One region of the Psychrosphaera haliotis genome, then DNA from elsewhere that is predicted to be linked to it. Evidence: predicted binding sites of a transcription regulator. Region 1 holds the regulator's gene; the other holds the start of a gene.
The links. The regulator FNR, encoded in region 1, switches genes on or off when oxygen is low (the NO sensors DNR and NnrR bind a similar motif). The targets are predictions, from matches to a motif close to TTGATCTAGATCAA.
Positions count from the first base shown of each region.

Region 2: ABD009_RS11600 (OmpW/AlkL family protein) is a predicted target of FNR. The motif match lies at 3,943-3,956, and genes of this name have one in related genera.

Region 1 covers NZ_BAAAFQ010000001.1:177,453-185,419, forward strand. Annotated here, with positions in the region: gene ABD009_RS00775 (LysE family translocator) at 1-640, shown strand, start outside; gene ABD009_RS00780 (DUF2884 family protein) at 731-1,510, opposite strand; gene glnS (glutamine--tRNA ligase) at 1,804-3,471, shown strand; gene ttcA (tRNA 2-thiocytidine(32) synthetase TtcA) at 3,551-4,444, opposite strand; gene uspE (universal stress protein UspE) at 4,504-5,427, opposite strand; gene fnr (fumarate/nitrate reduction transcriptional regulator Fnr) at 5,524-6,249, opposite strand; gene ABD009_RS00805 (sulfite exporter TauE/SafE family protein) at 6,246-6,920, opposite strand; gene ccoS (cbb3-type cytochrome oxidase assembly protein CcoS) at 6,959-7,189, opposite strand; gene ABD009_RS00815 (heavy metal translocating P-type ATPase) at 7,186-7,967, opposite strand, start outside.
Region 2 covers NZ_BAAAFQ010000007.1:441,215-449,181, reverse strand. Annotated here, with positions in the region: tRNA gene ABD009_RS11615 (tRNA-Leu) at 213-297, shown strand; gene ABD009_RS11610 (DUF3299 domain-containing protein) at 621-1,289, shown strand; gene ABD009_RS11605 (HAD family acid phosphatase) at 1,316-2,923, shown strand; gene ABD009_RS11600 (OmpW/AlkL family protein) at 3,124-3,837, opposite strand; gene ABD009_RS11595 (methyl-accepting chemotaxis protein) at 4,219-5,754, shown strand; gene ABD009_RS11590 (CBS domain-containing protein) at 5,813-6,376, opposite strand; gene ABD009_RS11585 (hypothetical protein) at 6,449-6,796, opposite strand; gene ABD009_RS11580 (DUF2986 domain-containing protein) at 6,968-7,171, shown strand; gene ABD009_RS11575 (fasciclin domain-containing protein) at 7,307-7,967, opposite strand, start outside.

The DNA of each region.
Region 1 (7,967 bases):
AGAGTTTGTTACGATTGCAATAGCACACATTTTTGCTGTAGCGAGTCCAGGACCTGACTTTGCAATTGTCATGAAACATTCTATTCAATACGGTAAACGAGCCGCATTAATAACGTCAGTAGGTGTTGGGACGGCGATATTCATTCATGTTGCTTATGCATTGGCTGGTATTGGCTTGATAATCAATGCAACGCCTTGGTTATATGATGTGTTGATCGTTATTGCTTCGTTGTTTCTCATTAATATAGGTTTAGGCGCGATACGTTCTAAAGCACATCTTCAAACAAACAACGAAAGTCAGCTAAAGGCAACTAGTATTTCTGATAAAAAGGCCTTTGCTTTGGGATTTATGACTAACGGACTTAACCCAAAAGCGACACTGTTCTTTCTATCATTGTTTACTGTTGTGGTTTCGTTAGAAACGCCATTAATTATCAAAGGGGCGTACGGTGTTTATTTAGCTATTGCGACTACCGCCTGGTTCTGCTGTTTGTCTTTGGTGCTTTCTAAAGAGTCTGTAAGGAAGTTGTTTAGCAAGAATGCCTACTTATTTGATCGAGTAATGGGGTGGGTATTGATATTGTTAGCGATAAACATACTAATAAGTGAGTTTGGTTCGCGAATTATAGGCTTGTTCTAAACGTTGGTTGTAGAACGTTTTAAATGAGCCCAAGCACTGTTTCTAACACTTGGACTCTTTAGAGGCTATATATCTAGGTTTCTTAAGCGTCTAATTTTTATGCTTAACATCGATTAAATCAAAGGCAGCTAAGTCTGGATGTGCAGCTTGTATTTGTTTCTCTAGGAAAACTAACTCTTCAACTTTATCGCAAACTATATCCGCTTTCTCTTCTAACAGTTCCGCTCTGGCCTCAATTTCCTGCTCAATGTTTGCTTCTAAATTTTCTAGTTCAGTAAAATCAGTATCGCCATTTGCTATAGCTTCGCCTAGCATTTTAAACACGCCGCCAATTACTGAAGGTAGAGCTTGCTCAACTACTTCGCCAATTGCTTTGTCCAACTCTTCATCTGCAAAGTCCATATTAAATGAACCTTCTTCAAAAGTGTAATGTCCGTCTTGGTTGGCAAATTTCTCCTCTAGACGTTCTTTTACATTGGCTAATTTTGAATCTAGCTTTGTTGAATCTCCAAACTGGCCTAAACCTGCATTAATTCCGTCAAATGCAATACCGACTGCTTCTAAAGCAATTTCCGTAATGGTAGGTATTAGCGAACGGGTTTCGTTTGAAAAGCGACTAACAAGCTCATTATCAGATGCGTTTAATTTAATTTGTTCGCCTTTATAAAAAATAGTGTCATTGTTATAAATATCATAAATAGTTTGGTTACCTTTGATCACTAAAATGTGTTCAGGCGTGATAGACACTTTGTTCTTAAAGGTAACATCACATTGTTCGGTAACAATGCCGTCGTTATTAGCAAAAGTAGCACTCGAAACTAACAATGCTGGCGCGGCAATTAAGCCAAAAACTAAAGATGATTTTTTCATTTTATTTCCAATTTAAATTTTAATTATTCTAAATACTGGGTTTAGTGTATCAAGCATTGTGCCATTTCCTTATACCTAGGCTGATTAGGGGATTCAAGCGTTTTGAGTATGTTTGTAAGTTTTGTTAATTGTAATTTGTTGGTGAAAAGGACTAGTTATTAGTAATTTTGCCCATATCTAAAGTATCTGATTTTATTTGTTTTAAAAGTGTTCAAACAACAGTTTATGCTTGGCGTAACCAATGAGCATAGTGGTATACTCAAACTAATTCATAGAATAATAAGGGTTTAAAAATGGCGGATACTGAGAATCGCCCATCGAATTTCATTCGCAACATTATAGATGCGGATTTGGCGGCTGGTAAGCATAAAACGACACATACTCGGTTTCCACCTGAGCCGAACGGTTTTCTTCATATAGGTCATGCTAAATCTATCGTATTAAACTTTGGTATTGCCCAGGACTATAATGGTCTTTGTAACTTACGATTTGATGATACGAACCCAGAAAAAGAAGACATTGATTACGTTAATGCCATCAAAGAAGACGTAAATTGGTTAGGCTTTAAGTGGGACGGTGACATTTGTTATTCGTCAAACTACTTTGATCAATTATTTGGATATGCAGAAGAGCTTATTAATAAAGGGCTTGCTTACGTAGAGTTTTCTAGTCAAGAAAAAATACGTGAAATGCGCGGTTCTTTAAAGTCGCCTGGCCAAAATAGTCCTTATAGAGAAACATCACCAGAAGAAAACTTAAAACTATTTCACGAAATGAGAGATGGTAAGTTTAAAGAAGGCGAATGTTGTTTACGTGCCAAAATTGATATGGCCTCTAGCTTCATCTGTATGCGCGATCCAGTTATTTATAGAATTCGATTTGTAAATCATCATCAAACCGGTGACAAGTGGTGCATTTACCCAATGTATGACTTCACGCACTGTATTTCCGATGCATTAGAAAACATTACGCATTCTCTTTGTACACTAGAATTCCAAGATAACAGGCGTTTATATGACTGGGTATTGGACAATATTTCAATAGAATCACGCCCTCATCAGTATGAGTTTTCAAGGCTAAACCTTGAGTATACTCTTATGAGTAAACGTAAATTAAATACGTTAGTGACAGATGGCCATGTAGAAGGTTGGAATGACCCTCGTATGCCTACAATAGCTGGCCTAAAGCGCAGAGGTTATACACCTGGTTCAGTAACGGAATTCTGTAAGCGAATTGGTGTTACAAAAGTAGATAATATGGTTGAAATGGGCATGTTAGAAGCTTGTATCAGAGAAGATTTAAACGAAGCTGCGCCAAGAGCGTTGGCAGTAGTTGATCCTATCAAGCTTGTGATTGAAAACTTGCCTGATGGACATGTAGAGTGGATTGATGCGCCAAATCACCCAAATAAAGAAGAAATGGGTACACGCAAGGTTCCATTCAGTAAAGAGATTTACATCGAACGTGAAGACTTCCGTGAAAGTGCCAATAAAAAGTATAAGCGCTTAGTAATAGATAAAGAAGTTAGATTACGCAATGCCTACTTTGTAAAGGCCGTTCGCTTTGATCAAGACGAAGAGGGTAACGTAACAACAGTTTACTGTGAATATGACCCTACAACTCTAGGTAAATTACCTGCGGATGGTCGTAAAGCTAAAGGTGTTATCCATTGGGTTTCAGCGTCAGAAGGCGTAGAAGCAGAAATTAGAGATTACGATCGTTTATTTACGGTACCCAATCCAGCTGCAGAAGAAGATTTTACAACGGTTCTAAACCCAGAGTCTTTAGTCATTAGAAAAGGTTATATAGAGCCTAGTCTATTGAATGCAGAAGCACAGCAAGGTTATCAGTTTGAGCGTCTGGGTTATTACTGTTTTGACGGAAAAACTAACGACGAAGGAAAGATGATATTCAATAAAACGGTTGGTTTAAGAGACTCTTGGGGCAACGGTGACAAATAGATTCACAAGTAATTCTATTTGATGAAAACAAAAAAGGAGGCTCTAGCCTCCTTTTTTAATGAGCGAAACTATTGACGCTTTAAACGTGGGTCACATCGATAATTAGAGACTCATCTATATTTGAAGAAGACACAGTGGCTTCACTAAACTCATATTCTTTGCGTTCTTCGCTACGATCAATAGGAAGGTTTTTAAAATCAAAAAGCTCACCATCGGCTAATTGACTTAAGCTCACGCTTTTCATTGAGTTAAAGATATTTTCTATTCTACCTGGCGTTTGGTTATCCCACTCTGTCAACATCGCTTTGATAGACTGACGTTGCAGGTTCTCCTGAGAGCCACAAAGGTTACAAGGAATGATAGGGTAAGCTTTATGCTCAGCGTATTTTATTAGGTCTTTTTCACGACAAAATGCTAATGGGCGAATAACGACATTTCTTTTATCATCAGACCTTAACTTTGGTGGCATAGATTTTAACTTTGCCCCGTGAAACATGTTTAAGAACATTGTTTCTACCATGTCATCCATATGATGGCCGAGAGCAATTTTAGTCGCTCCAATAGACTCTGCAAAAGAATATAAAGTTCCTCTTCTTAGTCTTGAACATAATCCGCAGGTTGTTTTACCTTCAGGTACTTTTTCTTTTACAATTGAGTAGGTATCTTTATCTACAATATAGTAAGGGATATCTAAAGACTCAAAATAGGCAGGCAATATATGCTCAGGAAACCCTGGCTGCTTCTGGTCTAAGTTTACTGCAATTATTTTAAAGTCGATAGGCGCAGACTTTTGCAGTGCAATCAGAATGTCCAACATAGCGAAGGAGTCTTTTCCGCCGCTAATGGCCGCCATCACAACATCAGACTCTTCAATCATATTGTATTCAGCTATTGCTTTACCCACACGATTACGTAATCTTTTCTCAAGTTTATTTTGCTCGTGGATAGCTTTTCTAGGGTCTGTATTGTTCATGTTAAACTGCGTCTAATATAAAAGGGCGCCTATTTTACCTATGCCTGCCGATTTAACAACTATTTGATCGGACAATCAAAGTCCGATGGCTTAATGGCTAAAAGGTCACAGTTAATGTTATCCATCACATGTTCTGCGGTATTTCCAATAAGCGCAGCGGTGATACCTTGACGGCCAACAGTTCCCATAACCACTAACTCAGCGTCTAAATCTTTTGCTACTCTAGGTATAACATCTTCCGGCATACCTTCTATCACATGGCATCGAGTGCTAGGTACCTGATGTTTGTTCGCTAAGCTCTCCATGGACTTCACATGGAAGCTTTTCATAGTTGAGTTATATTCATTAGGATCAAACTCAGGAATTTCCACTGCTATGTTAACAGGCGTTGGAGGGTAGGCATTCATAAGGTGTGTATCAGATTCTAATAAGTCAGCCATGCTGATTGCATTGCTAATAATTAAATTATTTAAGTCTTGATGTTGTTCGTCTTCCACTCCAGCACTAACGGCTGCTAATACTTTGCCATGCGCTGGCCATGCGTGTTCTTTAACCAGTAACACTGAAACAGGGCACTTTCTAAGTAGGTGCCAATCGGTAGGAGTAAACAGTACGGACTTTAACGTGTCGTGGCTATGCGTTCCTTTGATAACTAAGTCATAGTTACCGTCAATGACTTCTTTGATTATGCTTTCGTAGGGGCGATTGTGCCAAACAACTTTACTTAATACTTTGATATCAGTGTCGTTCTCTTTTACTAAACCTTCTAACCACGCAGTTCTATCTGCAATTACAGCGTCTCGCATGTTATGACGTTCATCTGAAGACAACATTGTCGTCATTTCGTAAGAAAAATCATAAATGGAAAGAAATAGAGTGATGCTAATCGGTTGCTTTTCGGCAAGTTCTAAGGCTCTTGAAAACGCCTTTTGGTCATCTTCTGTGGGGTCTATTACAACTAAAACATTTTTAAAATTATTCATAATCTATCCTTAATTTTCCCTAACAGTTTAAGTTTAGTAAAAATAATAGAATTTGGTTATGAAAACATTGAAGTAAATCAATAAATGAACGTTCTTTTAATTAACTAAGTTCTCAACTTTAGGGAGATCTAACACGCTAATAAACTTACCATCAATAGCAATAATGCCGAGCTTTTGTAATTTACTAAATATTCGACTCACCGTCTCAACCGTTAGTCCTAAGTAATTGCCTATTTCAGCACGTGTCATTGGCAACCTGAATGTAGTTGACGACAAATTACGTTCGCTAAATCGATTTGATAAGGTGGAAATAAAACTGCATATACGTTGCTCGGCGGTTTTTTTATTGAGTAACATAAACATGGATTGGTCGCTTTTTATTTCGTTACTCATTAAACGTGTTATTTGCTGCCTAAGGTTGGGCATATGCCCTGAAAGATCTTCAATAGTTGTATAAGGTATTTCACAGACCATTGAGGTTTCCATCGCTTGTGAATAGGTAATATGGCTATTTGTGGAAAGGGCATCAAAGCCAATAATATCTCCAGGCAGGTGGAAGGCTGTGATTTGTTCAGTACCATCATCGTCCACTAAATAGGATTTAAAGCTACCAGAACGAACAGCGAATAAGGTTTTTAGTGGTTGACCCGCATCAAACAGAGTTTGATTTTTTTGATATGGCTTTTTTCGTTCAATTAAATCATCAAGCTTTTCCAGCTCACTGTCTTCGAGTGTAAAAGGAATGCACAGCTGGCTTAAATTACAGTTGGTACAGCTAATTGAAAAAGAGCCACAATTATGTTTTTGCTTAGTACCTGTCATTGCTGTAATCCTGTAAACTTTTGGTATGTGAGGTATAACTGATATAACGCCATTATAACGATCACAGCGCCAAAAAATAGCCGATTTTTTTTGTTTTTCATTTGTTGGTTTAATTGGCTATTAAAGACAGTCATTCCGACTACAGCTGGTAAAGTGCCCAAGCCAAAACAAAACATTACAAGGCCGCCGTGAACAGGGCTTTCTGCAACTAACGCCAAAGTTAATGCGGTATAGATTAAACCACAAGGCAAAAAGCCCCATAACAAACCATAGCCAACACACTTTGCTAAGCTATCGATTGGAAGAATTTTTTTCTTTAAAGGTTCTAGGTATTTGTTCAGTCGTTTACCAATAACTTCAACATAAAGAACAAAATTTGAGATCTTAGCGATGTGAAGACCTATACCAATCATAAATATACTTGAAACAACCGATAGCAATAGAACGCTGCCATTAGTAATTGAGAGGAAAGATTGAGTAAATAGGTTTGCGATAAAACCAATAAAGCCGTATCCCAAAATTCTAGAGACACTAATGACACTGGCATAGGTAATAAAACTTTTGTTATGAGGAACAGAAAAACCAAGCGCCATAGAAAGAGAGCCACACATCGCAACACAATGTGCAACGCCCATTAGCCCCATGATGAATGCCGTTATTAATAAGGTCACTGAGTTATTTGGCCAGGGGTATGTTTACGGCTAAACATTTAAAGTTCATTTTTTGAACTTGACGCAGACTCTAACGGCGCAGTTTTTGTAGCTGCTGTTGTTTCGTCACCTGAATCAGTTTTAGCTGGCTTTACGTCATCCATTAAAATTGATAAACCCTGCTTCTCTAGGTCTTCAAATTGCTCTGACTTTGTTGCCCAAAAAAAAGCGATAACGCCAATGACCATAAACAAAATAGCGACTGGGATTAGATAGTAGATGATATTCATTTTAATAACCTCAACGAGTTGCTCACGACAATAATGGAACTAGCGGACATGCCTATTACTGCGATATAGGGAGGAACGAAACCCATCATAGCAATGGGTAATATACTCAAATTATAAACTAACGCCCAATATAAATTCTGTTTAATGATACGACGGGTTTTAGCAGCGTTTTCAAGTAGAGTAGCAACAGCGTTTAAGGAGTTGTTCGCCACAATCACATCGGCTACTTGTTTTGTAATATCAGCACCATCACCCATTGCTAAACTTACATCGGAACTTGCAAGTACAGGGGCGTCATTAATCCCATCTCCAACCATAAGAGTAGATTGGCCTTGCTTTTGTAGTTCTTGTATATAGTTTGCTTTAAACTTTGGTGAACAACCAGTTCTCACTTCTTTTAGAGGTAAACGGTGTACCAATTTAGCGGCATGAATACTTGAGTCACCCGTTAGCATGATTAAGTTTTTACCTAATTCGTTTAGGGCGTTTAAGGTTTTTTGAGCGTCCTCACGCAATTTATCTTCCGCTAAAAAGCGCACAACAAGCTTATCGTTGATCACAACATAAACGTTAACATCACTTGCTTCTACGCCGCAAAACTCAGCACTGCCTATTTTAATATTTAAGCTGTTAATTTTCCCAGAAATGCCTTTACCCATAACGACATCGACATTAAATACTTTATCGTTGCTGGTATCTATCATATCTATCTTTAGTGCTTCTTTTGAGAATGCTTTCGAAATTGGGTGTTCCGAATATTTTTCAAGCAAGTGTATGT
Region 2 (7,967 bases), on a different contig from region 1:
ATTTCATCTGATAATTCTGAAAGTGTATCAACAAAGCATATTTGCAAAAACCTTTTATTCAAGTTGCATAATATCTATTCAATTAAACCTTCATATAAACAAATAACTTGCATGTGTAATTAGGCTAGTTATAATCCTCTCGCTTCAACGCAATACCGTTGCTCTGAAGATTTAAATATAATAGATTCATAATCTATCAAAGAATACGTACTGCCGGTGTGGTGAAATTGGTATACACGACGGATTCAAAATCCGTTTCCTTCGGGAGTGGCGGTTCAAGTCCGCCCACCGGTACCATTCTTTGAAAACAATAACCGACTCAATAGTCGGTTTTTTTGTGCCTGAAATTTAGCTTTTGTCCTATTTGGCGACGCACACCTAGTGACGCTCACCTAAGAACTCACACTTAATGACTTTCAGAAAGGTAATAAGAAAAAGGTTTGGGCTCATACAGAGCCCAAACAAAGGGTTTACCAGACTTTTAAGCTGGATTTACAAGGAAAAGTGTAACCTGTGCAAAAACTGTCACCAATGAGTTATTGGGCTTCAATTCCTAATGCTGATACTTTATGATATAACATATCATTTTACAATCTATTGAACTGGAATATTTCTAATCAATGAAAATAGCCGCAGTTGTTTTATTCTTTTTAGGTGTTTTTTTTGTGGGCAAAAGTTATGTGCAACTTCCAAATTTAACAGAAACTATAAAAGCTTCGTTAGGCACACATTTGTTGTACTCGACAGATCAAACCGAGTTATTAAAAAGGTTCAATTCGCAGCCATTACAGCGTTTAAAATGGACAGATTTATTACCAAAACTAGAAAAGTCGATCCTCAAGCGATATCAACAACCTATATCGTCAGAATCAGAAACCTTTGGCCAAGTCAGCGCTCAAATCTTGCGCTCTATTGAAGCCTCAACTGATGAGCAATACCACGATGCTATGTTTTCAACTAATACTATTGCAAGTTTTGAACAACAGTCAGTCAGTATTGACGGTTTTTATGTGCCAATTGAATTTCACGAAGATAAAACCCCAAGTCTTATCTTTATTGTGCCTTATTACGGCGCTTGCATAGATTTTCCCCCCCCTCCACCAAATCAAATTATCTTTGCTAGATTAACGCCGGGTTTTACCAGTTCTAGTTTAGAACAGGCGTACAGTTTCAGTGGTATTCTACAGCAAGGTTTATTTGAAGATATTGTAGGCACTTCAGCTTATAAAATGGACATAACAAAAATAGAGACTTATCAGGGGCAACCCGATGATTTTGGATCTCACTAGCCAATTACTTTTATTAAGGAACTAAATTGAAACATTTAACTGCAATTGCTCTTCTTTTTGGTGCGTATTCTGCCATCGCTAAACCAGCACCAGAAACTATGCCGAACGCCGCCTCTTCAAGTATGGGAAACAAAGAATTAACAATTAGTTCATGGAATATCGAACACTTAGCATATCCAATTAGTGACGGTTGTAGGCCAAGAAGCGAGAGTGAACTTAACGAAATGAAAGCCTACGCACAGTCATTAAACACTGACGTTGTAGGATTGCAGGAAGTCGCATCAAAAGAAGCAATTGAACAGATATTCCCTAAAGAAAGCTGGCAAGTCTTTATTTCTGATAGACCAGACAGTGAGTCATACAAATGCAGAGAGTCTGGCCGCATGTCTAGTCAACAAAAGGTCGGCTTTGCAGTACGAAAAGGAATTGAGGTACAACAAGTTAAATCTCTACCTGAACTTGCATTAGATTCGAGAGGCTTACGTTACGGTCTTGAGCTTACCATTGAGTCTCCGCATGGCCTTTTATCGATATTAAATGTTCATATGAAAAGTGGCTGTTTTGTTGATGATTATAGTCGTTCAGATTCAAGATCTTGCCAAGTGTTCTCTAAACAGGCTCCTATTTTAGATAGCTGGGTCGAGTCAAAAGAAAAAGCAGGGCTTCCTTATGTCATGGTTGGTGACTTTAATCACAGACTTTCAGCGCCTTACAATAAATTAACCGGTCAATTAACGGTAAATACTGACAATAGCGCCTCAACGTTAGAAAATACAACTGCTGACCTAACTGGTTGTCATCCATACTATCCAGCACCAATCGATCATATTTGGGTTGGTAATCTGTCTTCAAACATAGCAAAAAAAGCGAGTGTAGCTTCATATAAAAATATGGATCCAAAGGCGATGTTAAGCGACCATTGTGCAGTTTCATTGTCTATCAGCCCGCAACGCTTTGAATTAAGCAATGCCGTAAAGTGGCAAACAACCAGCGCCGAATATCGCTTTTTAACTGCAGCAACCTATCAGCGTGCAGAGCAGCAAATTGTTAAAAGTAACTTTAATGGCAATTGGGCGGTAGTGATGGATGTCGATGAGACTGTACTGGATAACAGCGGCTACCAAGCAAATTTAGAACTTAAGGGACAGCAGTATACACCTGCAAGTTGGGACGCGTGGGTAATGTCAAAACAAGCCACATTTGTTCCTGGTGCCAAATCGTTTATCGAAACCATTATTCGTAAGGGTGGTAATGTAGCGCTCATCACTAACCGTAAACGTAATCTTGACCGTTACACGTGGGATAATATTCAACAGCTCGGCCTGCAACTATCACCAAGTAACGTATGTCTAATGGGCCGAGTTTCTGAAGACAAATCTTCAATAAATGGTGCGTCTATAAAAAATGATAAAGACCTTCGTCGTCAGCAAATTGAATCTGGGACCGCGAGTTGTTTTGCACCTAAATCTGGTCGTCATAACCAATTCGAAGCCGCTCAAATCATCATGCAGGTCGGCGATAACATTGAAGACTTTGTAGGTGTGGTTCAGCATGAAGCTGATATCGAAACATTATTGAAAGGTGCAGGTATTAAGTTTGTACTACTACCAAACCCTATGTACGGCTCCTGGTAACGGGTATTGATAACTGTTTTTTGATATAAAAAGACCCCCAGTAATTGGAATGTACAACTATTGGGGGTCACTTTATTGATAGGGCTTTTTGCTTTGCTTACTTTTATCTTACCTAATTTAGCACTACAGCATCGATTACATGGATAATGCCGTTTCTGTTTGTATGTTGATATGCCGGTCGTGACAAACGTAGGGGTGCTCTATAACTTGTAACCAATTGACAATGTATAAACCATTGGATCAATATCAACACTCACGGTTCCATTTGCATTGTTTGCACCTAGTCCGGCATTGTCCAGAGTAAAGTCTGCATCAGTACTAATATCTATGTATCGAACTGACCCATTCACAAACCATTTTTCATTAATTTTATAGTCAAATCCAGCTTGTGCTGACAAACCAAATGAACCATCCAAATCTAAATCGGAAAAACCTAATTCTTCATTGGTAGCAGTAAATTCTTCATCAAAAAATACGGTGTAATTTAGACCGACACCCGCATAAGGTTGAAAATCAGCTTCAGGTGTAGCGAAAAAGTAATTAGCTGTAACGGTTGGAGGCAAGTGCTTAACTTCGCCTAATTTAGTAAGACCTAATGAATTAGAATTGACGTTGATATCATGGCTAAACGGCGTTGCTGCAAGCACTTCAATATTCCAACGGTCCGTTACGAAATAGGCAATATTAAGACCAAGCTGAGTATTGCTGTCAACACCCACCCCAAATCCTAAATCACCACCAGCCACTGATATGTTTGAGCTACTTTCGTCAGGTGCAACACTCGTTAAACCAACTCTAACTAGAATATCGCCTTTTTCATGAGCCGATGCAGACGCACAAAATAACGAAGCGCTAGCGAGCAGTGCTAAGGCGGTGGCGCTGAAAATTGTAGTACTGACTATAGATGTTTTCATATAAATTCTCCTGTTCGTTTGAGCAGAAGAATAATCCGATACAATTTTTAAATATTGATCTAAAACAATATTTATTTGCCTCAAGTGACTACCTACTTAGGTTTGTTGACCTATATCAATAATTGACTTAAAAGTATAACCTGATTTATTTTGGAGCCTATAGTTGGCCTGCTTCTGAAACATACTTCGGTTTCTTTTTGGGGTGCATTTTTTATTTATCTTTTTTGCGGTTTAAGTAGTTCACTGTAGTTAAATTTTTATTTTCTATACTCAAAAGTGAGTATGTTTGGTTAACATTTAAATTTCCTTTCCCTGCAAGATCCTAAAAAAAGTCTACACTTTGATTTAACTAAACTTCTTAAAGCCAAATATTTAATTTTTATGAATAAACGAAATGCAGACATCATTGATGAAGAAGTCGGTTTTGCCGAATCTGAAGAATTAGTTTCTACCACGGACCTTCGTGGCGTAATTACTTATGCAAATCCTGCTTTTTGTAGGGTTGCCGGGTTTGAGTATAGTGAGTTGGTCGGTAAAAATCATAATATTGTTAGACACCCAGATATGCCAAAAGAAGCATTTGCGGACCTTTGGAATAGCGTACAGGCCGGCCGTTCTTGGCGAGGTGCTGTAAAAAACCGCTGTAAAGATGGTCGCTATTATTGGGTGGATGCTTTTGTAACGCCTATTTATGAAAACAAACAGGTTATTGGCTTTCAATCTGTCCGCACCAATTTAAAACCTGAACTTAAAGTGAAGGCCCAATCTGCTTATAACTCGCTTAGAGCAGGAAAATCAGTGACTCGGTCGTTCGATAGCTACAAGAGTCGCATGTTACTCTTTGGGTTAATAACCTTGTTATTTGCTTATTTAGCTACATTACACCCGGCTTTTGTACTTGGCTTTGTTGTGAATCCATTTGTATTATTTAAGCAAGAACTCGTTGATATTCCTAAAGCCAGTCAAAAAGCGAAAGAAGAGTTAGATAGCATCTCTCGATTAATATATTCCGGTAACGGCACCTTAAGCCCTTTTGATTTTCGGAATAAGATTTTGCAAGGAAAGGTAAAAACGATTTTGGGTCGTGTTGTTGACAATAGCGCTGAGCTAAACCAAAAAACAGTTGAGCTTCAACAGGCTGCCAATACCTCTAAAGACGGCGTAGAGCGTGAAACGGAAGAGCTACATTTAGTCGCTACCGCCGTAGAAGAAATGGTGGCAACCATAGAGGAAGTCGCTAAAAATACGACGAGCACAAATGACAGAGTCAAATTCGCCCACAAGAATTGTGAAACAGCTAGCTCAGTGATGGGTGAAACCATGGTACAAGTGAATATACTAGCCGCGGAAGTATCCAAGTCGGCAAACTCTGCCACTGAGTTAGCTAGTGAGGCAGAAAAAATTGGCGATATCATGCAAGAGATTCAAGGTATTGCTGACCAAACAAACTTACTGGCGCTAAACGCTGCTATAGAAGCAGCACGAGCAGGCGAACACGGCAGAGGTTTCTCCGTTGTTGCTGATGAAGTTCGGGCGCTATCTAGTCGGACCCATGGAGCGACAGAGCAGATTCAAAAATCTATATCTGAAATTCAATCTGTTCTACTTTCTTGGTCGGATATGATGGATAAAGGAAAGGATTCAGCGGATGTTTGCGTACTTAAGGCAGAACAATCTCAGAAAATGGTTCAAGATGTTTATCAATCAATAGCAGAAATTGCAGATTTGGCCATGCAAATATCCACAGCCACAGAAGAACAAAGCTTAGTTTCACAAGAAATCAGTAAAAACATCGTTAACATTAGCGATGCATCTCAGAATAATTTACAACAAGCGGAATCGGTTTTAAATTCAAGCTCGGAAATAACCAATAGAACAGACAAATTACAATCTATGGTATTAACATTCAGAGAATAAAACGGCTATGCTAAACCGGAGTAAAAGTAGACAATCCTACTTTTACTCCTTTTCTTAATTAATGATTGGCAATAGCGTTATACAGGTGCCCAAATGAGGATCTTTCGTTTAAGCTCAAAGGTACTTGCAAGGCTCTCGCAATATCATTAGCCGATATAACACCCTTAATTTGATGTTGGTTTCTCTCAACCACTAAACAGTACCTCAAACCATAGTTACGTAACGAAGACACAACATCGCTTACATTAGCGCGTGATAGCTCTTCATAGTCAAAGGCATGTAACTTGTGCTTAGATATCATCAAATCTTGGACTAACACATCATCCCTACTAACTCCACGAGATACCTCGGAGATAATATTTTGCTCATTGAGCTCATTGCTACTAATCAACCCTAAAAAATCACCTTGATTAGATACAACTAGCTTCATTTCAGTGTCTGCTCTTTTCATTAAAATCAAAGCATCTTTTGCCTTTACGTCACCACTTACTTTTACAGGCTCATGCTCCTGAAAGTCATTAAAAACCTCTGTGGCTGGAGATGTAATTGTTAATTGTTTATCAAGAGCGTGAATAAAAACGTTGTCACTTTGATCAACATTATATAAATGTAATTCTTTCATTGCTTACCTCTCGCACTCTTAGAGTGCAATTTGACTAATTAAATTATGTTTGTAGTTTTAAAAGTTTGATTTTTAGTCAATGGAATGAGGTGGTGCTCTTGCAATATAATATAGATATTTGGTTGCACTGGAGGAGTCGTTTAAAAACGAAAGAGGAACAATAGCATTACTTTTCGCTATTAAACTTGTGCTATGCGCTAAATGTAAGTCTTGCTCAAAATCATCATTTGATTCGCTGTTGATTTGCTCAACTAGATTTATTAGATTTTGGCTAGCTGCACTGTTCAGTGTTAGTTGTTGATTAAATGTTTGACTATAGCGTTCTGCCGCGGCCTCATTAATGTCAGCCTGCGCAAAAGCTAAAGCAGTAATAAAATTACTGACAAAAACAATTAACAGAAACAATGAGGTTTTTTTCATAATTATCTCAAACAATTCACTATCTATTTAAGTGGGGCTGTTTTGTTAGTATTCAATCTTATTTTAAAGATTAGTCTATTCTTTGATTAACTGTAAAGTGAAAAGTTCATTACCATTACGCTGCATTAGCATTATAATGCCATTGATATTTAGACTTGGTAGCCCGCAAAAATGAATCGAAAAAAGAAAATTAACGAAACACTTAAACGCAAAGCAAAAAAGCGTAACGAAAAGCGAAATCCCAAGAAGAAAGAAAAATATATCAGTAAAGCCGACAGAGAGAATTTAGTACCGGAAGAGCCTGTGTATGGCGCAGAAGCTAATGATGGTAAGCCTGATAATGTCAAAGACCAAAAGGCTACAGATGCAGATTAAAGATTTGATAGCATATCAAATGTAAAGTAGGTGGTTACAAAAAGCTAAAAACCGAAGTACTTATATAATAAGCACTTCGGCTTTAGTAACCAGTTTAAACGTAAAGCTAGCTCCCGCCTAAACTTGATTTAAACCTTATGGTTCTACCACTACAGTATCAATAACGTGGATAATACCATTTGTGGTATATATGTCCGTTATTATTACGTTTGCACCACCAAATTGTAATGAGCCTGTATTTGCATCTATTAAAATACCTACGTCATTTCCCGAAGCAGTTCCTACATTTGTTCCGTTTAATGAGTAAGCACTCACAGAGTTAACTTCAGCAGTGATAACGTGTTGTAACAATACTTCTCTTAGCGCTTCAGTGTCAGCCAATAGCGCATCCAACGCTGCACTATCAATTTTGTCAAAAGCATCATTCGTTGGTGCAAATACCGTGAATGTACTTTCTTCATTCGCCAAAACATCAACTAGGTTAGCTGCAGTTAAAGCGTCAACAAGTGTAGTGAAACGATCATCAGCTACCGCAACATCAACAATGCTTTGAGTAGGCTCCCCTTTTTCTGCTGGAGGCATGATTACTGTATCTAACACATGGATTGTACCGTTGTCTGCCATGACGTCTGTTGTCACTACTGACGCATTATTAACAAACAACGTTGAGTCCACATAAGATAAGGCAACGTTATCAGTATTCTCCATGGTGATTAAGCTGCTATTTGACTGCGCGACTGTAATTGCCGTATCAGATGTCACATTTCCCGCTAAAACGTGGTAAAGCAATATGTCA